One region of the Novosphingobium sp. CECT 9465 genome, then DNA from elsewhere that is predicted to be linked to it. Evidence: predicted binding sites of a transcription regulator. Region 1 holds the regulator's gene; each other region holds the start of a gene.

The links. The regulator LexA, encoded in region 1, represses DNA repair genes until DNA is damaged. The targets are predictions, from matches to a motif close to GTTCCNCNCTTGTTCT.
Region 2: the regulator LexA is predicted to act here: its motif matches at 1,008-1,023, upstream of LUA85_RS00740 (ribonucleoside-diphosphate reductase subunit alpha).
Region 3: the regulator LexA is predicted to act here: its motif matches at 1,391-1,406, upstream of LUA85_RS05040 (three-Cys-motif partner protein TcmP).

The regions. Positions count from the first base shown of each region.
Region 1 covers NZ_CAKLBX010000001.1:1,642,910-1,645,175, reverse strand. Annotated here, with positions in the region: gene LUA85_RS07985 (molybdopterin molybdotransferase MoeA) at 1-929, shown strand, start outside; gene lexA (transcriptional repressor LexA) at 987-1,691, shown strand; gene LUA85_RS07975 (ComEC/Rec2 family competence protein) at 2,129-2,266, opposite strand, start outside.
Region 2 covers NZ_CAKLBX010000001.1:153,883-156,148, reverse strand. Annotated here, with positions in the region: gene LUA85_RS00750 (YifB family Mg chelatase-like AAA ATPase) at 1-421, shown strand, start outside; gene LUA85_RS00745 (GlsB/YeaQ/YmgE family stress response membrane protein) at 553-801, opposite strand; gene LUA85_RS00740 (ribonucleoside-diphosphate reductase subunit alpha) at 1,291-2,266, shown strand, end outside.
Region 3 covers NZ_CAKLBX010000001.1:1,028,456-1,030,721, forward strand. Annotated here, with positions in the region: gene LUA85_RS05035 (hypothetical protein) at 1-90, opposite strand, end outside; gene LUA85_RS05040 (three-Cys-motif partner protein TcmP) at 103-1,386, opposite strand; gene LUA85_RS05045 (DUF5131 family protein) at 1,521-2,266, opposite strand, start outside.

The DNA.
Region 1 (2,266 bases):
TCAGCACCGGCGCGGTCGTTCCGCAAGGCGCGGACATGGTGCTGTTGCAGGAAGACGCCACCCGCGAAGGCGACGCGGTGCGCCTGACCGGCGAGGCGCCCGCGCCGCTCCAGCGGCATATCCGTCCCGCCGGAATGGACTTTGCCGAACATTCCGTGCTGATTGCGGCGGGCAGCCGCATCGGCCCCGCGCAGATCGCGCTCGCCATTGCAGGCGGCTACAGCCACCTCCCGGTCCATCGCCCGATCTCGCTGACCGTCATCGACAGCGGCGATGAACTTGTTCTGCCCGGCCAATTGCCGGATTTGCATCAGCTCCCGGCAAGCAACGGACCGATGCTGTGCGCGATGGCCGCCGCGCTTCCCACCCGAATCACACACCGCGGCCCTGTGGCAGACAGCCTTGCAGACCTTGCCGCCACTCTGGACGCCGCCCGCGATGCGGATGTGATAGTGACCAGCGGCGGCGCTTCGGTCGGTGACCATGATCTTGTCCGCCCCGCGCTCGAAGCCATTGGCGCCACCATCGATTTCTGGCGCGTCGGGATAAAGCCGGGCAAACCGTTGCTCATTGCCAGGCGGAACACGCAGATCATCATCGGCCTGCCGGGAAATCCGGCTTCGGCCTATGTCACCGCCTTCCTGTTCCTGATGCCGCTGCTGCGCGCCATGCTTGGCGCAGCGCAGCCTTTGCCGCGAACGATTCCAGCCCGCCTCGCCGGTCCGATGGGCAAGGGGGGAAGTCGCATGGAATTCCTGCGGGCGCAGTGGGATGGAGCCACGGTGGCGCTCGATCCCTTGCAGGATTCAGGGGCGCTATCCCCACTTTCCCGCGCGAACGCCCTGATCGTGCGCGATGCCGGAGCCGATGCCAGGCCGACAGGAGCGCATGTTCCGGTTTACCTGCTCGAAAATGGCGGTATTGCTTGACGGGTTGCAATTGGTTGCTTATCCGTTCCGCATTCGTTCACTCGCGGAGAACCGCCAATGTTGACGCGCAAGCAGCATGAACTGCTCACCTTCATCCAGATCCGTCTGGAAGAATCCGGCATTTCCCCCAGTTTTGAGGAAATGAAGGAAGCGCTTGATCTCAAGTCGAAGTCGGGGGTGCATCGCCTGATCTCGGCACTGGAAGAGCGCGGCTTCATTCGCCGCCTGGCCAATCGCGCCCGCGCGCTGGAAGTCATCCGCCAGCCTGAAAGCGCAGTAAGCAAACCTGCCTCGGCGCCGTTGCAACCGGCTGCCAACATCGCTTCAGTGGCCGCCCCGCCGCGCGCCGCGCCAAAGGCCACACCCGCGCCGGCGAATGACGTCATCGAATTGCCGCTACACGGCAAAATCGCCGCTGGCATGCCGATCGAGGCGCTTGAAACGGCTGCAACCTTGCCCGTGCCTGCCGCACTGCTTGGCGCGGGCGAGCATTACGCACTGGAAGTGTCGGGCGATTCCATGATCGAAGCTGGCATTTTCGATGGTGACTATGCGCTCGTGCGCAAGACCGACGCCGCGCGCGATGGCGAAATCGTCGTTGCACTGGTACGCGGAGAGGAAGCAACGCTCAAGTATCTCCACCGTGAAAAGGGCATGATCCGGCTCGATCCCGCCAATGCCGCCTACGATCCCCAGTTCTACCGGCCCGATGAAGTGGCCGTGCAAGGCAAACTCGCCGGATTGCTGCGCCGCTATCATTGATCGCGATTATCGCTTTTGCATATGGTCTTACCCTCCTCGTCTCCCCGGACTTGATCCGGGGACCATCCCTGCACTGGCACGGCAGTTCGTGATGAGAGATGGGATTGGAAACGAGTTGACGCTAACCGAATGGCGATAATGTCTTTTGCAAACACAAGTTTCAGCTTCGTCATTGCGAGCGCCGCGAAGCGGGGAGAAGCAATCCAGAGCAGTGTATAACGGCGCTGGATTGCTTCGTCGGCTTCGCCTCCTCGCAATGACGAAATAATGTTTGCAAAGGGTATAATCGCCAACCGAATGGGGAAAAGCATATGCCAATGCGATGACGGTCGTCATCGATCGCCATAATGCTTCGCCGATTGCCGCAAGCGAAATTTGGCAGGGTCTGCGGTGGATAGTTCCCGCATCGATGGAACGACGAATCCCTGAAAATGCGCCTACCTGTTCGGTTGTGCCGACCTGACGTGTTCGGCAACAGGTCTTTCAACTCTGGTCGATCGTTCGTGGTGCGCGGGCAGAGTGGCGGCGGAACTCGCTGTCACCTGTCCACGAGTTGCAGCGCGCTTATCGAACTT
Region 2 (2,266 bases), 1.5 Mb from region 1:
CTGTGCCGCCGATTATCAATCCAAGGTGTCCGGGCCTCTGCTTGACCGGATCGACCTGCACGTGGACGTTGACCCCGTTTCCGCCGCAGACCTTGCCCTGCCGCCGCCCGCCGAAGGGTCCGATCAGGTCGCCGCGCGCGTGGCCCGCGCCCGCGCGATCCAGACCACGCGGCTGGAGGGGACGGGCCGCCGCACCAATGCCGAACTCGACGCCGACCTGCTCGATCAATATGCCACGCCCGACGAGCCGGGCCGCAAGCTTCTGGCCCAAGCTGCCGATGCCATGCGCCTGTCTGCGCGGGGCTATACCCGCATGTTAAGGGTGGCGCGCACCATTGCGGATCTTGCCGGAGCTGAAACCGTGGGCCGCATCCACATCGCCGAAGCGCTCAGCTACAGGCGGGTCGCGCCAAGGGCTTGAAGTGGTTCACGCAGAGGACGCAAAGAGGTTCCTTTGCATTCACCGACGAAGTCGGCACAAATCATATTGCCCGTTCCACGCCTTGGACTGCACGCAACGTCTTTGCGCACTTTGCGGTCTCTGCGCGAAAACTAGAGGCTGCGCCCGATGAAGATCAGCAGCATCGCGCCGATCACCGATGCAAGGCAGCCTGCGCGATTCACGCCATCGCCGAACGTGCTGCTGGTCCGCCAACTGGCAAACAGCCCCGCCACCAGCGCGCCGCCGACGCCGAGCAGGATCGTCTTGAGCATCCCGATATCGACATCGCCGGGATAGAAGAACCGCGCGAGCACGCCCACGACAAGGCCGGTGAACACGATCGAGAGAATATTCAGCACGCCTACGCTCCATTCCTGTGGACACACCATATGGGACCGGTTGACCCGTTCTTGTCCACAATTTGCCGACGCGGACCAAATAAATTCCGACAAGCGCAGATTGCCACTTGAAGTGGCGCTTCTCCCGCGCGTCGCTGCACTGCAACATGGGTTGGTGAGCGACGAAGCGAATCGAGCGTACGACGAATCGAGTCTGCCTCAGCACTGTTACCCTCTTGTGTCTCAAACCGGTTGAGGCACTATGGGTTGTGGTTGGACTTCGGGGGAACCTCTAGACCTTGTTTGGCGTTGATGTGCGCGTTTTCCGCGAATTGGCAAAGGTTTGTCAGTTCGAACACGCGGTCCACCATGATTTGAGATTGCAGCGCGGTGGAGCTTTCAGGAATAGTGTTCCTGATATGTTCCATCTCCGCTATGGTCGGGCTGGTTCCGATTCGAAGAGGCGATGTGCCCGATAGTTGACTTGGGCGTTCAGACAGGGGTTGCGACGTGGATTTCAGAACTGGAGACGGCTCGGTGGCTGCACAGGACGAACTTGCCCTTGCTGAGGGCAGCAGCGCTTCGGCACCTGCCGAAGCAGCAAAGGCGATGGACATGAACACCAAGGACGCAGGCAGCGAGGCGCTGGTCGCAGGCATGGCCGCCACGGTCGCGGCGGCGGCGGTTGCAGCAGCGCAGCCCGAAAGCGATTCCAAGAAGGTCAATCCGCGCCGCTTCACCATCGTTACCGATGACAGCCGCGATGCGCTCCTCACCGATTTCGGCAAGGATACGCTGGACGACCGCTACCTGCTGCCCGGTGAGAAGTATCAGGACCTGTTCGCGCGCGTGGCCGATGCCTATGCCGACGATCAGGATCACGCCCAGCGCCTCTATGACTACATCTCGAAGCTGTGGTTCATGCCGGCAACGCCCGTGCTCTCGAACGGCGGCACCGGGCGCGGGTTGCCGATCTCGTGCTATCTCAATTCGGTCGATGACAGCCTTGAGGGCATCGTCGCCACCTGGAACGAGAACGTCTGGCTCGCCTCGCGCGGCGGCGGCATCGGCACGTACTGGGGCAAGGTGCGCGGCATTGGCGAGAGCGTGGGCCTGAACGGCAAGACCAGCGGGATCATCCCGTTCGTGCGCGTGATGGATTCGCTCACGCTTGCGATTTCGCAAGGCTCGCTGCGCCGTGGTTCGGCGGCATGCTATCTCGATGTCAGCCACCCGGAAATCGAGGAATTCCTCGAAATTCGCAAGCCATCGGGGGATTTCAACCGCAAGGCGCTGAACCTGCACCATGGCGTGTTGCTGACCGATGATTTCATGGAAGCCGTGCGCGATGGGCGCGAACACCACTTGCGCAGCCCCAAGGACGGTTCGATCCGCGCCACGGTCGATGCGCGCTCGCTGTTCCAGAAGCTGGTCGAAACCCGCCTGGCCACGGGCGAACCCTACATCGTGTTTTCCGATACCGTGA
Region 3 (2,266 bases), 610 kb from region 1:
TTTGCCGCGTACGCCGCGAGGGAAGCCTGTTCCCAGGCTTTTGGTCAGAAGGCCCAGAAGCGCTTCACCGAGATGGCCTTTACCGGGCATCGCAGCGGCTCATCACGTCTGGCGCCGCGTCGTCGCTGCCGCGTGAAGGAAGGACTTCTGCATGGGAACGCGCACGATATCCTTGGGCGAGAGCTTCATCGCCCTGAGGCGGGGCGTGCCGTCCTTCGTGAAGACATCGAGCTCCATATGATCGTCGCGCAGCCTGCGCACTGCTTCCGCAACAAGATCAAGCGTCAAGGGAGTCTCGTTGCAACGGGCCGCGAACAGCTTCGCGATCGTGACCGGTTCGCCCAGGCGAACGGCGTCGTCATAAAAGAGGCCCGGGAGTTGCTCAATCGCGGTATTCAGCGAATCTTGGCGCGCGTTTGAACCAAAATCGAACTCGAGACGCGGCTGGTTCATGTCGATCGACGGATCGAAACCGAGCGCATTGAAGCCTGCCTTGCCGGGATGGACAAAGGTGTTTTGCAGCTCCCAGTGCAACTGCGCCATCGCGTCGCGAGCCCGCGCATGTTGGGACAGATGTAGCAGCCAGTAGGAACGGTGGCTGTCGGGCGACCGGATGAAAAAGGGCGTGTAAAATCGGGCGCCGGTATTGTTCAGGATGTGACGATAAAGAAACCCTTGGATCACCGACCGTTGACCGTCTTCGGTCTTCATCGCCGCTAGTGCCTCACCCAGCGAGGGATCGAGTTCGATCGCCTGTCCGCTCCTCATCATGGCGGTCTGGTCGGTCAAATAGTCGATGAGGCTGTCGACCGAGAAGGTGATGATGACCTCAGGGTTCTTCAGCTGCTGGAAAATGTTGCGGACCGTGGCGAAGGTCACGTCGCTCCAGCCATATTGATCCAGAAAGAACAGCGAGCGGTGGCTCGAACCCTTCGCCTTGATCGCGTTGATGATCGGGAGAGCCTGGTTCTCGAACCTGTCGTTGCATAGATGGATAGATCGGCCGAGTTCCGGCGCATGCTCCGACTGCAGGATGCAATCCTGCAGGAAGTCGATGTGCGGCTTCTTGCGGTCGATGAAAAAGTAGTCGGCGCGGACATCGAAGCCGTTTTTGCGAACAGCGGCAAGCCGAGCCTCCGCGCGCTGGACCGCCCCCAACAGCAACATCGGCGAGCCCGGAACGGTCTCGCCGTTCAGATCATAAGCACCTCCGCCGCAGAAACCGTCGACAATCGACAAATTGAGTTCGGTCTTGGCAGGGGTGGGCGAGAGGATCTCTATGTAACGCTCGGTGTATTTCTCAAATACCTGATGCTTAGCGAGACTATGTGCTCCCAGTTTCGGAAGCTCTTTGCCCAATTCCCATCCATAATGTTTCTTCGCCATAACCGCTCGATCCTTGTTCGGCCGCAGCACAGCGGCTCAGGATTCAGCATTTGCTCCATAGGGAACAACGGACTGCGAGTCCTGCCATAACACAATGCCGACCTGGCCAGAAGATACGGTTAGCACTCTTGCGCCTAGAGTGCCAAAGAAGCCTCGGGCATGTCGTCCCAAGCCTTGCCGCGATACATGCGGCCATTGGCCTTCTTCGACCGCTTCTTATTGTCTTCGCCCCAGGTTCCCCACTGTTTGAAGAAGAATTTGGTGCGGTAGCGAATGCATTGAGCGTGAATCTCGTCGATCCACTCTTCCTTGATCGGCCGCGCTGAACGGCCGCTTTCGCCGCCGACGATCGCCCAATGAATGCCGTAAAGGTCGATTGACCCGACCGAGCCAATCAACGGCTCGAACGAAATGAAGCGAACGGCAGCGGGCACCTTCCGCAGAATCTCTACCCTATGCGCTACCGCCTTGTCTTCGACGCTGGTCCCGAGCCAGACATTGGGCAAGACCTCGCCGATGATTTCATTGAGGATCGAGGCCATGCGCTCGGGACGCTTCGTCAGGATCTGGTAATGGTGATGCGGCGTCTCGCGCATCACATGCCACACTTCGAGAATGAAATCGTCAGAGACAGCGTCGTGAAAGAGATCGCTCATCGAGTTGACGAAGATTTTCCGGGGCTTGCGCCACTTCGTCGGGATGGCGAGCGCGTCGCGATCCTCACGGACAAGCCCGGTCCAGACCGTGCGGTTCCCGCTCTGCCGCGTCAGCCCGCTATATTTGTCGACGCGCATCGTCTCAAGGCGGCGCGCCATTTCCATCGCGTAGCAATTTGTACAGCCGGCCGACATGATCGAACAGCCCGCGACCGGGTTCCAGG